Regions from separate parts of the Lysinibacillus sp. S1 genome, predicted to be linked through region 2. Evidence: riboswitches for the same ligand, from Rfam matches in the RefSeq annotation. Region 2 holds a riboswitch; the other holds the start of a gene.
The links. Region 2 has a riboswitch for cyclic di-GMP ahead of ACHZEU_RS16830 (methyl-accepting chemotaxis protein). Riboswitches for the same ligand answer to the same signal wherever they lie in the genome.
Positions count from the first base shown of each region.

Region 1: another riboswitch for cyclic di-GMP. It lies ahead of ACHZEU_RS23105 (amidase); the one in region 2 lies ahead of ACHZEU_RS16830 (methyl-accepting chemotaxis protein).

Region 1 is NZ_CP173154.1:4,577,061-4,582,473, forward strand. It holds gene ACHZEU_RS23085 (acyl-CoA carboxylase subunit beta) at 1-322, shown strand, start outside; gene ACHZEU_RS23090 (hypothetical protein) at 429-1,382, shown strand; gene ACHZEU_RS23095 (M20/M25/M40 family metallo-hydrolase) at 1,517-2,632, shown strand; gene ACHZEU_RS23100 (chemotaxis protein CheW) at 2,656-3,144, shown strand; cyclic di-GMP riboswitch class I at 3,282-3,373, shown strand; gene ACHZEU_RS23105 (amidase) at 3,417-4,232, shown strand; gene nspC (carboxynorspermidine decarboxylase) at 4,344-5,413, opposite strand, start outside.
Region 2 is NZ_CP173154.1:3,383,708-3,399,657, reverse strand. It holds gene yhbH (sporulation protein YhbH) at 1-154, opposite strand, end outside; gene ACHZEU_RS16860 (PrkA family serine protein kinase) at 394-2,289, opposite strand; gene ACHZEU_RS16855 (M23 family metallopeptidase) at 2,502-3,497, shown strand; gene ACHZEU_RS16850 (HAMP domain-containing methyl-accepting chemotaxis protein) at 3,760-5,454, shown strand; gene ACHZEU_RS16845 (hypothetical protein) at 5,511-6,185, opposite strand; gene ACHZEU_RS16840 (sodium:solute symporter) at 6,323-7,813, opposite strand; gene ACHZEU_RS16835 (SDR family NAD(P)-dependent oxidoreductase) at 7,835-8,587, opposite strand; gene ACHZEU_RS16830 (methyl-accepting chemotaxis protein) at 8,577-10,328, opposite strand; cyclic di-GMP riboswitch class I at 10,434-10,519, opposite strand; gene ACHZEU_RS16825 (hypothetical protein) at 10,723-10,917, opposite strand; gene ACHZEU_RS16820 (DUF1456 family protein) at 11,059-11,553, opposite strand; gene ACHZEU_RS16815 (alpha/beta-type small acid-soluble spore protein) at 11,738-11,941, shown strand; gene ACHZEU_RS16810 (MFS transporter) at 12,012-13,208, opposite strand; gene ACHZEU_RS16805 (trypsin-like peptidase domain-containing protein) at 13,511-14,572, opposite strand; gene ACHZEU_RS16800 (hypothetical protein) at 14,509-14,847, opposite strand; gene ACHZEU_RS16795 (general stress protein) at 15,140-15,460, shown strand; gene ACHZEU_RS16790 (hypothetical protein) at 15,684-15,950, opposite strand, start outside.

The DNA of each region.
Region 1 (5,413 bases), 1.2 Mb from region 2:
CTTAAACTCTAAATCAATTGGTGCTGACCTTGTATTTGCATGGCCAAATGCTGAAATCGCTGTTATGGGTGCTGCTGGCGCAGCTAACATCATTTTTGCCCGTGAAATTGCAAAATCAGATGACCCAGAAGCAACTCGTGCAGCAAAAATCGAAGAATATAAAGAGAAATTTGCTAACCCATATGTTGCAGCATCTCGCGGTATGGTAGACGACGTAATCGATCCACGAGATACACGTATCAAGCTGATTCAAGGACTTGATATGCTGTCAAACAAACATGAAACACGTCCAGAGAAAAAGCACGGTAATATTCCTCTATAATAGTCATACAAGCCTAGCAGCTCAAAAGTTGCTAGGTTTTTCATTGCCAAAAAGTGAAACATTTTTGTTTGTCATCCGTACTGATAGATATGAGGAGTTGAGATGAATGGAATGGCAGCAATTACAAACAGAGCAAGAAAAGATTCATGCACAACTTAGAAAAGCATCTAGATTAAACGAACAAAATCAGTTAATTGATGGGCAAATTAAACATACACAACAGGAAATAGACACTCATACAGCAGCACTCCACCAAATTCGATCCAAACTTGATAAATTGGATGGTTTCTCGTTTATGAATATGATTCGTACATGGACAGGGCAACAAGATGAACTGAGGGCAGAAAAAATTGATAAGGCGGCAGTACTTGAATTAAAGCTGAATGAAGCAAAGAAAATGCAAAATGATTTAGCAGAGGACAACGTGCAAGTGATGAATCAGCTTGCCCAGATTGATGAAAATGCGCTACAGCAATCACTTCAACAGGTCTACCTTAAAAAGAAGAAGTATTTACAGATTCATGATGCTGCCCAAGCAGAAAGGCTAGAGCATTTAGCACATGAGGAAATGCTAACAAAGCAGCTCATTAGAGAAATTAAAGAGGTGGAGGAAGCGGGAGAAGTAGCTCTTACAAGGCTAGGGCAAGCAGCAGCTTCATTACATTCGGCCAATGGATATTCCACATGGGATACATTTTTTGGCGGTGGGCTGATTGCTACGCACTTAAAGCATGATGCACTCGATCAGTCTGAAAACTATTTACATAGTGCTCAAATTGCGTTACAAAGGTTTCATAATGAATTATTAGATGTTCATGAAATGTCTACGAAATCGCTGCATATTGAAACAGATGGGTTTGTTAAGTTTGCTGATTACTTTTTTGATGATATTTTTTCAGCATGGTCTGTTCATTCTAAAATCTCGACAGCAAGGGAACAGGTCTCACGTGTTCAAGATGATGTACATAATACGATTTGGCGCTTACAGGATAAACATAATAAAGCTGTMAACTACYWACAATCATTAGAAAAAGAAAAAGAGCTTATTTTCAATGACTAGGGAAAGTCTGAGATTTTTCTCAGACTTTTTATTTTGGTATTATTGTTCAATGATTTCAACTCTTCTGACGTTGTGCTAAAATGATACATATACTATAACGTGGAAATACACGTAAACTAAGGGAGTTTTACAACATGACAAGTCGTTTAGTAGAAGAGTTTTTTGAGCTCGTACAAATTGATTCCGAAACAAAACATGAACAACTAATAGCACCAATTCTTGTAGATAAGTTAACTGCACTTGGATTTTCAGTGATTCAAGACGATGCACATACGCGTAATGGACATGGGGCAGGTAATATTATTGCCACATTAAAAGGCACACTGGATGTAGAGCCAATCTATTTCACTTCTCATATGGATACTGTCGTTCCAGGAAAAGGCATTAAACCGTCTTTGCGTGAGGATGGCTATATCGTATCAGATGGTACGACGATTTTAGGTGCCGATGATAAAGCAGGACTAGCTGCTCTATTTGAGATGGTCAAACGTTTGAAAGAGCAAAATATTGCACATGGCGATATTGAATTTATTATTACGGCTGGTGAAGAAAGTGGCCTTGTTGGCGCTAAAGAGTTAGATCCAGCTAACATTAAAGCAAAATATGGATTTGCGGTTGATAGCGATGGCAAAGTTGGTGGTATCGTGACAGCAGCACCATTCCAAGCGAAAATTTTTACAAAGATTATTGGAAAAACGGCACATGCAGGGGTTGCTCCTGAAAAGGGCATTTCTGCCATAACAGTCGCATCAAAATGCATTGCTCAAATGAAACTAGGTCGTTTAGATGAAGAAACGACAGCGAATATTGGGCGTTTTGAAGGTGGACAAGCGACGAATATTGTTTGTGACGAAGTGACAATCCTTGCAGAAGCACGCTCTATAGACAAAGCTAAAKTGGATGCGCAAACAAAGCATATGMAAGATACGTKTGAACAAGTAGCTGCTTCTTTAGGCGCACGTGCAGAGGTAGAAGTGAAGCTGATGTATCCAGGCTTCCGTGTAACGGAATCGGATAAAGTAGTTCAGGTAGCTATGGCAGCTGCACGCAATATTGATCGTACACCGACACTAGGCATTTCTGGTGGAGGCTCAGATGCAAACGTCATCGCAGGCTTTGGTATTCCTACAGTTAATTTATCTGTTGGATACGAGGATATCCATACAACAAATGAAAAAATACCAGTAGAAGAACTTGAAAAATTAGCAGATTTACTAGTAGAAATCGTCAAAGAATCGGCGAAAAACTAACAGTCGAATAAGGATGTGACCCTATGGAAAGTGTCAAAGCAGTCGTTTTTGCTTGTGGGACAGAGGAGTATGCTGTGCCTGTGGAGCAAGCGATTTCAATTGAAAAATTAGAGCAAGTAACACCTATTCCTCATTTACCTAACTATCTTCTAGGCTTTACAAGAATTCGCGGTGAGCTTGTACCTGTTCTTGATTTTGAACGCATACTGTACAATCGTTCATCGAATACAGCAACTGCTCGTATCATTGTGTTGAATACAGATGTTGTTAATTATGGATTACTTGTTACAGAAGCACGTGAAATTCTTGATTTCGATGAATCAGTACTTCAGCAATTGGGTCTAGTCAATTATAGTAAAACACGCTATTTTACTGCGGTAGCTAATCTTGAAAATCGAATGATAACATATGTTGATCCAAAAATACTGGTTAATTCATTAGAGGGCATTCGAGAAATTATCGATTATTTACACAAAATGCTTGAAAATGAAAAGGAAAACGTAGAGGCTTAAGTACTCTACGTTTTTTTATGTTTGAATAGTAAATTTAACCTGTATTTTGTCGTTTTTACCTGATCATACATGTGACAATTATGCATTATACCTACAGACAAACAATTGCTAACCGCGTATGATAATGATTAAGAAAAAACTGAAAAAGGCAAACTTCACCGAAAGGGAGGGACGCAAAGCCATGAGTCTAAACACTATAATTTCAGTGCAAGATTGTCAGGTTGCCAGGTTCTGTTCTAGGAGCCGTGGCGAGTAGAATGGAGTAAGTTCGTATGAAGAGACAATTAAAAGTATGGACCGCACTAATCGTCATCATGATTAGTTCATTAGCTTTATCAAGTGGAAAGGTTGATGCAATGTCTATACAGGAAAAGGCTACTTGGCTGTGGGATACATCCCTCATCATTGATGACCAAGAAAAAATATTATTATTTTTAGAACATAACGATGTCAATAAAGTTTATCTGCAAATCGATCAAGGCATAGCGAGCAATGACTATAAGCATTTTATTAGTAACGCTTCTCACAGAGGTATTCGCATTTATGCATTGGATGGTGCTGCAAGCTGGGTTTCAGCTGAGGGTAGTCGAAGCCAAGACGAATTGTTTAATTGGTTACATACATATAATGAGAATTCAACTGAATCTGAGCAATTTTCTGGGGTTCATCTTGATGTAGAACCTTATTTAAATAGTGGATGGAGCTTACATCAAGCACAAACGATAGAATCCTATCAAACACTAATAATGAAAGCAAGTGAGAAAGCAAGTCAGTTACAACTTACTTTAGAAGTAGATATGCCATTTTGGTTTGATGAAGTTCAGTATAATAACCAATTTGGAAAAGGGTTATTAGCTGATTGGGTCATTGACCATACGGATAGTGTGACGATCATGGCCTATCGTGATGCTGCAAAAGATATTATCTCTATTGTAGAACATGAAATCGCTTATGCTTCCACTGTGAATAAATCAATTGTAATTGGTGTAGAAACAGGCGCTTCAGAGGAAGGGGAAAATATTACTGTTGATGATAAAGGAGAGGCCTTGATGAATGACCAGCTTATAGTTTTTCAGCAACAGGATTGAAAAATCGATGCGATGCAATGAGGATACATTCATTACGAGGGAAAATGGAGTAACATGCGTCCAGAAATATAGGCCTGCCAGTGTTAAACGGAAAGGGCTTGTCCATGAGTATTAGGACAGTCGACCACTGTAGTCCTCGAATTTAAATTCACGAATGACTTTAATACCTTCTTCATCATTATAAGAAACGATAGATGGTAAGTTGACACCGTTAAACATATGGTTTTTCACCATTGAATAATGAGCCATATCTGTGAATACAAGACGATCACCTGGTTTTAATGGCTGTTCAAACGAATAATCGCCAATCACATCACCAGCTAGACATGTTAGTCCGCCTAAGCGATATGTGTGTGCTAATTCATTTGCTTGTCCAGAACCAATAATCATTGGACGGTAAGGCATTTCAAGTACATCAGGCATGTGACATGTTGCTGATGTATCTAAAATAGCAAGATCCATTCCATTTTCTTGAATATCTAGCACCGTTGCTACTAAATAGCCTGTATTAAGGGCTACTGCTTCACCTGGCTCAAGATAAACAAGCAGGTTATACTTTTCTTGAATATAATTAATGATGTTCACAAGTTTTTCTACATCATAATCATCACGTGTAATATGGTGACCGCCACCGAAGTTTAACCATTTCATTTGGTGTAAAACATCACCAAATTTTTCCTCAACTACTTCAATAATACGCTCTAATGTATCAGAATTTTGTTCACACATCGCATGGAAGTGTAAGCCATCGATACCATCAAGCTGTGATTTATCAAAGTTAGCCAATGTTGTACCAAGGCGAGAGTTTGTGTAACAAGGATCATAAAGAGCTGTTTCAATTTCAGAGTATTCAGGATTCACACGAATACCACATTCAATTGTTTTACCAGCAGATTTAACTTTATCCTTGAACTGAGCCCATTGGTTAAATGAGTTAAATACGATGTGATCCACATAGCCTAGAAGCTCGTCCATTTCATGCTCAATATAAGCAGGTGCATAAACGTGAACTTCTTTGCCCATTTTTTCATAGCCAAGACGTGCCTCATGCAGTGAGCTAGATGTAATGCCCGCTAAATATTCCCCTACTAGTGGGAATGTTGAATGCATAGAGAAGCCTTTAAGGGCTAATAAAATGCGGCAGCCTGTTCGATCTTGAATTGATTTTAAAAGCTCAAGAT
Region 2 (15,950 bases):
TCACAATACTTTCTTCGCTAACTAAATCAGGTAAATTATTTTTAATCGCATCTTTCACTTTTTCCATATGGCGTTGTTGGTCCTGGTGCCCTTTACGATGGAGGGACCAATTTTCCTGAGAAATGACAAAGCGTTTATTTTCGTGTTCAGTCATTTTTATCCTCACCCATCTATCAAATTCGCTTTTTCTATACTATGCTTGTGAGCTAAATTTTTGAACTTTTTTCATAAAATCAATTGTATATTTATCAATCACGCCTCAAACGTCCAGATTTTTTTCGACCATGCTCTAAAGTATCTCTTCAAAGTCTCGGACATCTTCTCCTCCTGATAATAAAAGGAGTGCCCTAAAAATGGGACACTCCTATCTTAATTGGAACAATGCACATCAAGTTATCGATTGAGCAAACTTCCTACATACTGTAGCAACTCATTTGCTGATGTTGTATTATAGCCATGTTCATCAACAAGCCTTGCCACAACCTCATTAATCTTCTTCAGTTGAGATTCATCTGGCATTTTAGAAGAAGTAGTAATTTTAACGATATCTTTTAAATCTGCAAATAATTTCTTCTGAATGGCCTCTCGCAATCTTTCATGAGAATTATAATCAAAACGTTTACCTTTTCGTGCATAGGCAGAAATTCGAATGAGAATCTCTTCACGGAATGCCTTTTTAGCATTTTCTGAAATGCCAATTTGCTCCTCAATCGAGCGCATTAATTTTTCATCTGGATTCATTTCTTCCCCAGTAAGTGGATCATAAATTTTATTTTTATTACAGAATGCCTCTACATTATCAAGGTAGTTATTCATCAATGTTTTTGCCGATTCCTCATAGGAGTACACAAAAGCCTTTTGTACTTCATTTTTAGCAATCTCATCATATTCTCTACGAGCAACCGCAATGTAATTCATGTATTTTTCACGATCCTCTTGAGAAATCGATGCATGCTGATCTAACCCATCCTTCAATGCTCGTAAAACGTCTAATGCATTTATCGATGGTATCTCTTTGCGGATAATAGCAGAAGAAATACGGTTAATAATATAGCGTGGATCAATACCGTTCATGCCTTCATTCGGGAACTCTTTCTTCAGCTCCTCTAAGTCAACGGAATTAAATCCCTCCACATTTTCTCCGTCGTACAAGCGCATTTTTTTAATTAGATCCACACCTTGTTTTTTCGGAACTTCCAAACGAGTGAGAACCGAAAAGATTGCTGCGGCCTTTAAAGCATGCGGTGCAATATGGACATGGGACATATCGCTCTCTTTTATCATCTTTTCATAAATATGCTCTTCCTGACTAACTTTGAGGTTGTAGGGAATTGGCATAACGATAATTCGAGAATGTAATGCCTCATTCTTTTTGTTCGAAATAAATGAACGATACTCTGTTTCATTTGTATGAGCAACGATTAACTCATCTGCACTAATTAAAGCAAATCTTCCTGCTTTGAAATTTCCTTCCTGCGTTAATGATAATAAATTCCATAAGAATTTTTCATCTAGTTTTAGCATCTCCTGGAATTCCATCATTCCTCTATTAGCCTTATTCAGCTCCCCATCAAAGCGGTAAGCACGAGGATCCGACTCTGAACCAAATTCACCAATTGTAGAAAAATCAATACTTCCTGTTAAATCTGCAATATCCTGTGATTTAGGGTCTGATGGTGTAAATGTCCCTATACCCACACGTTTATCTTCTGAAAAAGTAATACGTTCAATCATTACATTTTCAATGCGTCCATCGTATTCCTTTTCAAGACGCATTGTATTTAAAGGCGATAAACTTCCTTCAATTCTAATCCCATATTCCTCAAAGAACTCATTACGCAAATGATGTGGAATTAAATGGAGCGGATCTTCATGCATTGGACATCCCTTAATTGCGTAAACTGCACCTTCATCTGTTCGCGAATATTGCTCTAATCCGCGTTTTAGTAAGGTAACGATAGTTGATTTACCACCACTAACTGGTCCCATTAATAATAAAATACGTTTTCTAACATCTAACCTGCGTGCTGCTGGATGGAAATATTCCTCCACCAGTCTTTCAATTGCTGTTTCAAGCCCAAAAATTTCTTGTCCGAAAAATTTGTACATTTTTTGCCCATCGCGTTCCTCTACACCAGAACTTTTTATCATATTGTAGACGCGTGAATGGGCTGTTTGAGCAACTTCAGGTCTTTCCCTAATGATGTTTAAATAATCTGCAAATGTCCCTTCCCACTTCAGCCTGTTTTCTTCTTCGCGATAGTTTTTCACTTTATCTAAAATGTTAATAGCCTTCCCTCCATTCAGGGCTTGATTTATAACATAGTATGAAGTTAATGGCATGATGATACCATTACTTTTTCTTTGATGAAGTTTCTTCTTATTATTTCTATTTTTTGGGGCAAAAAAATTGCGGATATATCAACTGTTTTCATACATAGAACCTTACTGAATGAAGATAAAAATTTCGGTTATTCTAACGTTAGAAAGGAGGTCCATCATTGCATCGCCATTTTATATTTCTTTTCACATTTTTATTTTTAGGGATTATGCTGTACCCTTCTGTCTCTTTTGCAAAGGAGGATCTTACAGAAGAAGAAATTTTACAGCAGCGTATGTCCTATTATGTACAATTCGATGAATTACTCATTCCATGGCATTTTTTAGCCGCTATCGATCAATATGAAAGAAACCTACAATCAGTTCGTAAAGACATCCCTAAACGAGAAGGCTATTTGGCTATCCAATTTTCTGATGAATACTGGTCAGGTGCATTAAATCCTGTAAAGGAAGACACTTCTCCTGAGACAATTAGCTATTTCGGAGGAATGGGCCTTGATGGTAATCATGATGGAATCGCTAGTCCAAAGGATGATGAGGATGTCATATTTTCGATGGCTAGTTATTTAGGGAAATTTGGAACGACTGATGAGGATTTTAAATTAGCTTTATGGGAATATTACGGAAGCGAAGAAGCCGTCAATCAAGTATTTACCATCTCCACATTGTACAGACATTTTAAAACCATTGAACTTGATGCACATACCTTCCCGCTAAATATTCGCTCTGATTACAGTTACCGGGGCACTTGGGGCGCCAATCGTGGTTGGGGTGGACGCCGTATTCATGAGGGAACTGATATTTTTGCCAGCTATGGAACGCCTGTATTATCTACCTCTTTTGGAATTGTTGAGGTAAAAGGATGGAATCAATTTGGTGGCTGGCGTATTGGTATTCGCGACAATCATAATTCCTACCACTATTATGCCCACCTCGGTAGCTATCATAAGGAAATTGAAGTAGGTACAATTGTAAAACCTGGTACTGTTCTTGGCTATGTTGGAAGCTCTGGCTATGGAAAAGAAGGTACATCGGGCAAATTCCCTCCACATCTTCATTATGGTATTTATAAATTTAATGGAAAAACGGAATGGGCTTTTGACCCTTATCCTTCCCTTCTACAGTGGGAACGCCAGGCGAAAAATCAAAAACAATAGAGAATCCTTTACTTATGGCACTTGAAGCATTTTGCTTCAGGTGTATTTTCTTTCTATATAGGAAATTTTACATAAATATATAAATTGGTTGTTAGACATCTGTATATATTTAACTATTAAGAAAAGGAAAATAATTATATCATTGTACTAAAAAACTATTTTTAAATATTTCTATCGAAAGGCTTATTAATACGCATAATTAGTTATAAAATAATACTTGTGTTGAAAAAATTTCTCAATGAGATAGTAAAGGGATGGGAAAATGAAAGGCATTATCAAGTTTAAAACACTTAAAACACGAATTTTAAGTGCATTTATTCTTTTGTTAGTTTTAGTAGTTAGCTTTACAACCTACACTTACAATTCCAATACAAATATGGAAAAACAGGCAAAAGATTTAGTAAAAGAAGATTTAGTTGTTTTAAATGCAAGTAAAAATTTAGCACTCTCTATGAGTGTCCGTCTATCTGCAGCGTTAAATTATGTGTTGACAGGCGACGAAAAATACAAAGAATCATTTGATGAGTATCGCAAAATGGCTGAGGAAAATAATGCTATTCTAGACAAATATGAAAAATCAGATGAACGCGATCAACTTGTAGTAATCGCTCGTGATTGGAGTACCCTTGTCAATACAGAGGTATTTGATATCTACCAAAAGGGCAATAAAGAATTAGCTTTAGAAAATTTAATGGATACACATGAACTCGTAACGAAAGTGCGATATGGTTACGAAAAACTGGCAGATGAACGAGCTAAAGCCATTACAGATGTCGGTAATGATGTTGTATCAACTAGCTCTGAGAATCGAACAATTGGTATCGTCTTTAGCTTGATTCTAACTATAGCTGGTATTCTAATTGCCATTATCACAGCCAGTACCATCTCTAAACCTGTTACAGTAGTAGCCGACCGGATGAAAGAATTAGCAGATGGAAATTTGCAACTAGAGCCTCTGCCTGTAAAAGCCCGAGATGAAATTGGAACATTAATGGTAGCAGCCAATGACATGAACGAAAAATTAAAACAAACGATCCAGTCTATCTACTCGGTTTCTGAAACAGTAGCAGCTAGTAGTGAAGAACTTGCTCAATCATCGAATGAGGTACAAGCAGGTACTGAGCAAATTACAGTAACGATGCAAGAGCTGGCATCTGGTACAGAAACACAAGCATCTACCACAGGTGATTTGGCAGAAACAATGACAGCATTTAAGCGTAGCATTCATGAAACTACACAAGAGGGCATTGAATTAAGCGAACATTCTAGTCATGTTCAAAAATTAACGGTTTCAGGGAAAAGTTTAATGGTGCAATCTACCAAACAAATGGCTACAATCAATGAAATTGTATTAGACTCTGTGAAAAAGGTAGAAAATTTAAATGAACAGTCTGCTGAAATATCCAAGCTTGTGTCAGTTATCGATGATATTTCAAACCAAACAAATTTACTTGCATTAAATGCAGCCATCGAAGCAGCACGAGCAGGTGAGCATGGCAAGGGCTTTGCTGTTGTGGCAGATGAAGTCCGAAAGCTTGCTGAGCAAGTACAGTTCTCTGTCACGGATATTGCAACAATTGTCCAGCGTATTCAAGGTGAGACTGGCAATGTAACATCTGCCCTTCAGACTGGCTATGAGGAAGTAAAAAGAGGAACAGCACAGCTCGATGAAACAAATGAAACATTTGAAAAAATTTCTGATGCTGTTGGGGATATGATTGTTAATATTTCAACGATTTCAACGAATTTAAATCAGCTTGCTCAAAATTCGGAAACCATTAATGCTTCTATTGATGATATGGCCTCCATTTCACAGGAATCCGCTGCTGGCGTTGAGCAAACAACAGCAACTGTGGAGGAAACCGCCGCTACAATGGATGAAATCGCTAGAAGTGCAAATCAGCTTGCTGGAATGGCCGAAGAGTTAAATACGCAGCTACAGCAATTTAAAATTTAATCATCTAAACAACAAAGGCTATCTCAAATTTTTCTATTTTGAGATAGCCTTCTCTCTTATTGCCAATGACTTATTGGCACTCGTTCCAGTTCATGACGTTTAATAATAACACTTATCTTTTGAAACCATTTCTCACAAAGCTCTATGGCTTCTTTATAGTCATCCTCCTCTTTTGATATGGGATCTTCACTATTATCCATGAACATATATTCTTGAATAGGCTCTGATAAATGATCTACTACTAACTTTAGCGATAGCTGTGAAATTGTATCTTCTTCTACCTCCTCTTCTTCTATTTCATCTGCTTCAGCAAGTAAGGAACCACTCATTAGATGATTCTTTGTTCTAACCGTAAATACTTCATCTTCCATGATGGCAACCTCATATATTCTGTTAAATGGAACCTCTATAATTTTTAGTTCTTCGTCTAAAGCTTCTCTTCGGGCAAAAATAAGCATGTTTGTCTGTTCATTTAACAGTAAAGCATTTAAAGCATCATTGGAAACTGTACATTGTGTATGAGGAATAGCCATTATCTCCTCCTCACTAGCTTCCGTCATGGCTGTCAAAGTTTGTATGGCAATATAACGCTCTTTTAAATAACGGATACTCCCTAGACCGACTAAAGCCAGCCCGATTAAAAAAAATAGTTGCTTAATAATGACTAATTCAATGGCATTTGCTAGATAAAGATAGACAATCCCTAATAAAATGAAGAAAATATTTTTCATCCAATTCCCGCCTTTATCAAGATAATCACTAGAAAAATTCAGATGATGTACTAGCAATAGTATTCTTGATTCTATCGTTTCATTCTAATAAAAAACACGAATTCATTGAACTTTACAATGAATCCGTGCTTTTGCTTTTAACGGCCAATTAGCGCTTCTTTACTACTTACGTCGTCTAATGTTTTATCTTTTTCTATTTTATGCATCTCAAGAACATGCTCAGATGGCGGAACGAGTATGCTCACCACGACAATTGTGATACCAGTTATAACAACACCTGAAAATACAGGAGCCTGCCATAATTCATTTAATAGACCTATGAAGCCTTCTGATTGGATTGTCAGACTAGGTACGAATGTTAGTGATGTCACAATGTAATAAACTAAGCCAACGGAAATACTTGCCCAAACTGCTGGTGTACTGACACGTTTCCAAAATGGTCCTAAAACGATTGGCCAGAATATTGTTACGAATATAATATCCCAAGCTAAATAAGCTAAATCAATTACTTTTTGGAAGCTTACAGCTAGCACTAAACCTAATAAAGCACTAGCTAGAATAATAGATCTCGAAAATCTTAATAGCTTCTTAGGATCAGGATTGTGATTAATAAAATCTAAATAAATATTCTTTGTCACAATCCCTGAAGTCGCTACATAACATGCAGCTACTGTAGACATCCCCATGGCTGCCATGGCTGTTAAGAAAATAGCTGCTAATAAAGGAGGAAAATAACCTTGTGCAAAGGTAAGCATCAATGTTTCTGGGTTTGTGCTTTCAGGATAAATAGACTTAAAGGCTTCCCCTAGCATCCCTGGAATCCAGCTAATTGCAATGACAATAATACCAGCAATAATCATGCTTCGTTGTGCCACCCGTGGACTTTTTGCAGCAGCTACCCTCTGCCCAAGGTCAACTGCAGGGATATCTCCAAGTGCTAGTACAAGATACAAAGTCCAGAATTCTGCTCCTGCCTTCTCAAATAATGTACTGATATTCCACCACTCGGGATTAAATGTAACGTCTGGATAGTAAAACAAAATAAAAATGGTAATACCCAAAATACCTGCCACTGCAAGTGCACCTTGTACGATTTCAGTATAGGCTACTGCCCATAAACCACCAATAACTGAATAAATAGCCGTTAGCGATACAAATAGAAGCGCCGCAGGTATAAAATCAATTTGCAATAATTGCTGAATAATATACGTTCCACCAACTGTTAACGCCGCTGCATTAAAAACTCCAAAAGCAATTGCCATAACAACCCCTGTATAGGCTCCTAGCTTTTTACTGCCATAGCGTAAACCGTAGTAATCTGCTAATGTCCAGCCCTTTAAACGTCGCAATGGCTTTGTCCAAATGAGTGCTCCAAGAATCATACAAGTCCCTAAACCACCCATTGTTGCCGAACCTTCAAAGCCACCACTTGTATAGCCAGAGCCTACCGCTGCAAAAAAGAAGGGAGCTGCTAATAATGCAGCGACTAAACTACCCGTGACAACGGATAAAGGCATGCTCCAGCCAGCAACAATTAAATCCTCGGCTGTGTTGACACGCTTATAGCCTTTATAGCCAATATAATAGATAAATAATAAGTATAAGCAAAAGATAATAATATTTAACATTATTTACTCCTTCGTTTTCCATTAACCGTTCATTACGACCCCACCATTTGGCGTTAAAATTTGACCTGTATAGAAGTCAGCATGATTAGAGGCTAAAAATAATACACTTTTCGCAACTTCTTCTGGTTGTGCTAAACGTTTTAATGGATATTTTGCGGATTCTTCCTCCACATAGTTATCGCCAAACTCTTGTAGAATGTCCGTAAATGTTCCACTAGGAGCAACTGCATTGACAAGTATAGAAGGTGCTAATTCTCTTGCTAAAGCCTTTGTAAAAGCATTAATAGCACCCTTTGCAGCTGAATAATGCGTGAATTCTTCACAACCCAAGCTACCAATATCAGATGAAATATTGATGATTTTTCCTGTATTACGTTCCTTCATTCTTTTTGCTGCTTCACGGCAATTATAGAAACAGCCATATAAATGAACTTTAATCATACGATCCCACTGCTCATCCGTTAAATCTGTAATGCTGGAACCCTGTGCAAATCCAGCGTTATTTACAAGAATATCAAGATTCCCGAGATGCTCGTCCATAAATTGATGCATCGCTTGTACTTCTTGAGAGTTAGAAACATCTGCGTGGAATATTAAAGCTTTCACACCCAACTTTTCTGCTTCTGCACGTACAGCTTCTGCCTCTTGCTCATCCCCAATATAATTAATTAAAATATTGGCTCCATGTTGCGCAAAGCCTAAAGCAATTGCTTTACCGATTCCTTTACTAGAGCCTGTAATTAAAACATTTTTTCCTGTAAAATTAATGTCCATTATGATCATTCTCCAATTTGAATTTTGCCACTAGACCTTGCAGCTCTTCTGCTGTTTTGCCCAGTGATGAAGAGGCATCCTTTACTTCCTGCATGGTAGATAATTGCTCTTGTGTAGAATTCGAGACATTTGAAGAGAACTCTGCTGACTGCTCTGCAGATTGTTTAATATTATTAACAGATGCCGCCACTTCTTCTGAGGATGCAGAAATTTGTTGTGAGGCTGCTGAAATTTCACGTATTTGGCTAGCTACTTCTTCTGAGGAAGTAAGAATTTCTTTAAAGATTTCGCCTACTTCATTGGTAAATGCCATCCCTACCTTAACATCCTCTTTACCTTTCTCCATAACCGTGATAGAAGCGTTTGAATCAGACTGAATAGAACTAATTAAATTGTAAATTTCTGTTGCTGATTGAGAGGATTGTTCAGCTAAGCGTCTCACTTCATCCGCAACAACGGCAAAGCCTTTACCGTGTTCACCTGCTCGTGCCGCTTCGATCGCAGCATTTAAAGCTAATAGATTTGTTTGATCAGCTATAGCAGTAATTAAGCTAACAATTTCACTTATTTTTTTAGTATTAACATGTAGTCCATTAATGGTTGTCCCTATTTGTTCAACAGAATCATTAATTAACTCCATTTGAGCAATAACTTGTTGTACAACTTCATTGCCTCGTTCAGAAGCCTGTGATGCTGAAATAGAGGATTCCGCAGCTACATTTGCAGAATCAGCAATTTGCTGAATACCTGTTGCAGTTTCTTCCATAGCAGCAGCTGTTTCCTCTGTCATGGTCATCGAGGCCTCAGCATTTTGTGTAATTTGATTCATGTCTAGTGCAATATTTGTTGAGCTGTTATAAGTTTCACCAGCATGTACCGTTAATTGATTGGCTGCTGAAGAAACGTGATTGGATGTATTGCGTATGTTTAAAATAATATGTTGCAAATTAGCCACCATTGTACGAATGGATTCAGATAATTTACCAATTTCATCCTTCGATGTCTCTAAATCCACATCTATTAATTCACCATTTGCCACTTGATTGGCAACGTTCACTACTTTTTTCAGTGGCTTTAATAGTCGATCTATAATTATGTAAACTAAAACTAATAAAATTAAAATGCCGATAATGGCAATGACAATTTGCTTAATCACACTTGTTTTAATAATCGTATTGATATAATCAGCGGAGTAATCAATCCCTAATAGGGCAATCAGTTGGCCATTATCATCTTTAATAGGACTAAAAACCGTTCTCCAAGAACCAAAAGGATCCTCGAATATATCAGTTACCTCTGTACTATTATTTTCAATAGCTAATTTTGCTGTTTCTACATGTTCATCCGCTAAATCAGTAAAAATTTCACCGGCTTCATATACTTCATTTAGATTAGAGGTATAGCCAATTGGATTGACGCCACCCTCATCCTTGACATCCCAAATATAACTCCAGCTCATAATACCTTGCTGGTCCTGAATCATATCAAGTTGCTTTTGGATCTTTGTAAACTTTGCGTTTGTTTCCCCTTTTTCGGACAGCAAATCTTTTACTTCATCACTGTCTAAGTTCATAGCTGTTAATAAACCAACACTTTTTAATTCTTGCTTCAAATCCACATTCATCCGATTATTCAATTCACTAATACTTTGCGTCGTAATAATAGCGATAAGCAGTAATACAACGATAGAGACTGTTAGTAAAAGCTTATTTTTTAATGATGTGTTTTTTAACAACTTCATTTCCCCTTTTCCTCCTTTGAACTTTACTTGCAAAAAAATGCCTATTTCAAAAGAAATAGGCATAAAAGAACAAAAACTAGAATGAGAATGATACAACTAGCACTCTTTTGCAACCCAGCCGCCATAGCATTTATTGCCTTAGACCTGTAGCTTTGCGTCTTTACTTTTCAGTAAATTTGCCTATATTTCCCTACCAAAATTAACACAGTAGGTAAAAGTAGTCAATGCTCTCTACTTAAAACATACATATTATATACTAGCTGTTCCTTCATTAATAATTATATAAATTACTTAATTATGATTCATCTATTGAACAAAATAAAAACAGCTACAACCTCAATTAGCGTTGTAGCTGTCCACTTTCAATTCACTTACCCCTAAGTGTTTGAATAAATTATACGTTTTGTGTGACAAGTAATACGGATGGTATAAAGGATAATGCAAACATAGCGATATACCATACGGAAGTACGTCGTAATGAAAAGCGTACTTTTTTTCGTTCCGCATAAAAAATATCTAACATAACTGCAACAATAAAAGGCATTGTAATACATGCAATAGCTACTAATAAGATGTCAAAATAAATCATACAAGCACCCCTTTGTCTGTGAACATTTTTCATCTTTTTTGTGAACATTTTGTGATAATTTTATTGTACACAATTTCATCACAAATTGTCAACGAGTTTTAAAGAAAAAAATGGCACTTTATGATTGATATCCATTGTGCATTATGCTCTATATTTATATGTTAGGCCCCTTAAAAAATTTCGTACGAATGAATCGCCACACTCTTTATAATTACGATGACTTGGATTTCTTAAAATAGCACCTAATTCACCTTTTGTAACTTTAATGCCGCCGTCATATAAAATCTCAAGCATCTCCTCCGTTGTTAAAGCTAAAGCAATTTTTACTTTCTTTAGCAGCATATTATTTGGGCTTTCTTTACCTGACACAGGTAAAGGTCCAACAGCCTGTCCTTCTCTTGGTTTCTGAGGCCCACGTTTAAAAGTAATTAATCCATTTAAAAATGCCTCTAACATTTTATTATTACATTTGATGTATTCCTCTGGCGCTTCTTCCTCATCATTAATCTTAATCAGCATATTTAATACTTCTTCCTTTGAATAATCCATGCCACCAAGTTTAAAAATTTCTACCATATCTACATTTTTTATATCGAACGCATAGCGTAAACGAATTAAGATATCATTATTTGTCATTATATTTCCTCCTTTAATTAACCTTATATAGTAAAGAGCCAGGCTTAATTATAACAGAGAGTTTGCTGATTATTGCTAGCTTTCCACAAGTTGTTGTTGTTAGCAAATAGCGTGTGCATTTCCTACTTTTTAAATGTATMAAAAATTTAATCGCAACCATTCTAAGMWCAAYGAGGTGAGAACAATGGCTAACAATAACCGCAGTTCAAATAAACTTCTAGTACCTGGAGTACATGAGGCTGTCAATCAAATGAAATATGAAATTGCACAAGAGTTTGGCGTTCAGCTTGGGCCAGAAGCATCTTCTCGCGCAAATGGTTCCGTTGGAGGAGAGATTACAAAACGCCTTGTTGAAATCGCTGAAAAACGTTCAAAAGGTTTATTATAATTAAATACTAATAAGAAAAGAACGAATCCCATTTACATAATTGGAATTCGTTCTTTCGTGCTCTATAAAATTATGCTGTTTGCAATTCCTTCCCTGAGCTCTTAAGCGTTAGCATAACGATAAAGGAAATACAATACAGTGCTGCTAAGTAAATCATCACGACAGTCATATCGTAGCTTTGTAAAATAAAGCCTACAAAGATTGGTGAAAACCCACCTATAGCTCGTCCAAAGTTAAAAATGGTGTTTGTTGCTGTACTGCGAATTTGTACTGGATAAAAGCTACTAATTAATGCACCATACCCTGCAAACATTCCATTAGAGAAGAATCCTACAACCGCACCGCCTACTAATATCGCTACTGCACCTGTTGCAAACGAGTAAAAGAATACAGCACATGCAGAGGCTACTAAAAATATCCCGAATGTTCGCTTTGCACCAAAACGATCCATAAATCTGCCAAACGTCAGCATTCCAATGATCATGCCAACTGCGGTACTAATTGTCCACAATGCTGAGCTTGAAACCGATAAACCTTGTGATTTCTGTAACATCGAAGGTAGCCAAATCATTAGACCATTATAGCCTGCGATTTGAACAGTAGCCATTAGAATTAGGGAGAGTGTTGTCATGGTGATACGAGGTGAAGCAAATAATTGTGCTAATTTCCCGTTCTCTTGCTTATTATTTTGTTGTTTCTGCGCTGCTAACCATTCTGGTGATTCATCAATATTTTTACGTACGATAAAGGCGAAAATAACTGGTAGTAATCCTACAAAGAATAATGCACGCCACCCTAAAGTTGGTAAAATAATAGCACTTAATAAAGCGGCTAAAATTACTCCATATTGTGCACCTACACTGACATAAGAGGATGCTCTGCCTTGTTTATTCTTTGGCCAAGCCTCCGCCACAAGCGCCATCCCAATACCATATTCTCCGCCAGCACCTAAACCAGCGATAAATCTATAAACATAAACTTGTTCAATACTTGTTGCTACTCCTGTTAAGGCCGTTCCGATGGCAAACAAAATAATCGTATACGTAAACACTTTTACTCGACCATATTTATCTGCTAATACTCCGAAAATAATACCACCCAGTAGCATCCCAATATTCGTGATGGATGAAATCAATCCACCTGTTGCAAGATCAATATTAAATTCTGCAATAATCATTGTCATAGCAAAGGAAATAAACATAATGTCCATTCCTTCTAGCGTTAGCCCCGCCACTGAAGCAACCACGGTTTTTTTACGATAATCCATTCTTTTTAGCCTCCATTTTCTAGTTGTCGATCTCTTTTAGTGAATGGATTATAGCTGTCTTGTCCATTCTCTTTTGAAGCCTCACGGGACTTCCTTTAAAAGAGGAGTACGGAACAATAATAAAAGCCCTTCCGTCACAGAGGACAAAAGGGCATGACAAAGCAAAGATATTAGCTTAAAAATATCACATAGCCCTTTTCAGCCTCTCTGGACCGTATTAAAGGATTTATATATCGTTCATTTATACCGTTCTACATTCTATAAGATTACTGAAGAAAAAGCAATGGTCGAATAGTGGAAATTCAACACGGTATTTCTATAAAGTTTTGAGCAAACTGATAAATTAGATTGGCAGGTACAGCCAAATTAAGGTTTTGACCATCATCGAAGCCTGCTGTAATCAGACCAACCAATCGCCCATGCATATCCAATAAAGCACCACCTGAACTGCCATTTGATATAGCGGCTGTAAATTGAATCATAGACATTTGCCGAATATCACGAAAACCCGAAACAATCCCATCAGAAACTGAGTTAAACAATCCTAACGGACTGCCAATCGCCACAATTTTTTGCCCTCGAACTAATTGTCCATCCATTTTTACAGGTAAAGGATGGCCTATTCTGTCTACCTTCAAAATAGCCAAATCATGCATATCATGATATTTCACAAATTGATGGGTAATATACTCGTTGGTATCATTTTCATAGAGCACAGAATAATATTTTCCACCACCCACAACATGCAGATTTGTTAAAATATATCCATCTTGGTGGAGAATGACACCAGAGCCATAGCATAAAACCTTGTCATCCTCCCCGAAGGTCTTAATCATCACAACAGATGTGGCTAAGGAGGCTAATTGCTCATAGCTCCACTCCTCCGTCGCATTCGTTTTTTGAGCAGGAATGTTCAATTGTCTTGAAGTACTTTTAATAGGCAATGTTATTTCTTTTTCATAGAAATGTCGACACATATGTAAGGTAGATGACGCTTCTATTATAGGGTACAAATTGGCAATATCTCCTTTGGGATTCATGTAACAAATATCGCACCCCAGTGACGATAAGAAATATAAAAATAGTAATTCATGCTGCGTAATGTCACCTATAAAAACAATTTTGGGGGAAGTTGGATTTTCCTCCGAAAAAATTTGTGGTAAATAATAATCCATCCAATACAAAAATTTAACTGCAAAATTTTTTAACAACGTTTCATTAGTATAAGGCTGATTTTCTTTAAATATTTGAATCATCTGTTTAAAGCTTAGCTTTTTTGTCCATTCAAGTTGATCACTCACTAATTTACTGCACAAAGATAGCTTATACAGTAATTGCGGGTTTTCAGCAGCAGTCTGCCACATTCTCCAGCTTCCGACAATCTATCTACATCTTCCTTATTACGAATGACCTCAAGCTTATGCAGTCGTAAATAAAAAATGCTTTGCTTGGAGAAATACTCCTCCATTTTTAGAATCTCATCTTTATAAAAATCTACAGAATCAGGTATACCGATATATCGTAGAAAAACAACTTCCTTCGTAAGAGAATGTTTGTTGTGATTAATTTGCATAAACTCCTGAAAAGTATTTGCTGATTTATTGTATTTAATTTTTAACGGTCTAGTTGTCACAATCATCTTCATACAACTCCTATAAGCTCTTCATTACATATAATGGTACTTATATACAATTCTCTGATGTTTCTCTAAATCCTCTATTGATGCAAACAAAAAAGCCCGACTCTATAAAGAATTGGACGTAGCTTTGGAATAAAGATTTAGAATAACAACTTCCAATGTTTTTGAGTTGTTCATTAGTATTCAATTAGTTGTTAATGCCACTCTAACATAATTAAAAACTAAAAAGATGTTTTATTCATTCAATATAGTGGAATAGATTGAATGTGAACATATATAGGAGGGATCAATAATGACAGTCAAATTGACAGTAGAAAACGTAGTACAGGCGAAACAAGAAGTGGAGAAATTAGAAGCGCAAGGATATCTTCGAGATAACATTTACATCTTTGCGCACTATGAAGAACGTGAAGATGATATTAACGAAGCACTCGGGACTGAAGAAGCTGGTATTAGCGAGCAAGGGTTCCTGACTTCTATGAAGAACCTGGTGAATTCCCGTGGAGATGAACTCCGCAACAAGTTAGCTTCTGTCGGCTTAAGTGAATCGGAAGCTGCTCAATTCGAGAAGGAACTGGATACAGGTAAATTGGTCATAGTTGCCAATAAGTAAAAACAAACCCGGGAATCCAATCCCGGGTTTGTTTCATTTTAACCTTCGTCTCTGTATTCAAGATAGCCTTTCAACTATTGTCAATTATCTGCTCGAGGAAATTTTCTTCTTCTTCATTAAAAAGTCTTCTTCAACAATATGGTCCTATTCATAAAGAATGATAATTTTCCTTATTACGGAAAAGCACCCGATAATGGAATAACTAAATATGATTTCCATCAGATTATTTCTCCCAAATTAATACTGCACGTTCTAAAACTGAATCCCAAGAATCCTTTCCTCCAGGAACCATCTCTTCTGAATCAAATTCCACATAATATACCGCATCGTTATTTCCACTTTCAGGTAGAACGAAGGTATCTTCTTGTCCAAGCCTCTTTTCATCATCAATCAGGTTTCTCGAAGGTGAATCAGTCATTGTTTTTGTATAATAAATAAAACTCACAATCTTTTTCTCTCCATCAATTTCAAATTCCTTAGGAAACGTTCC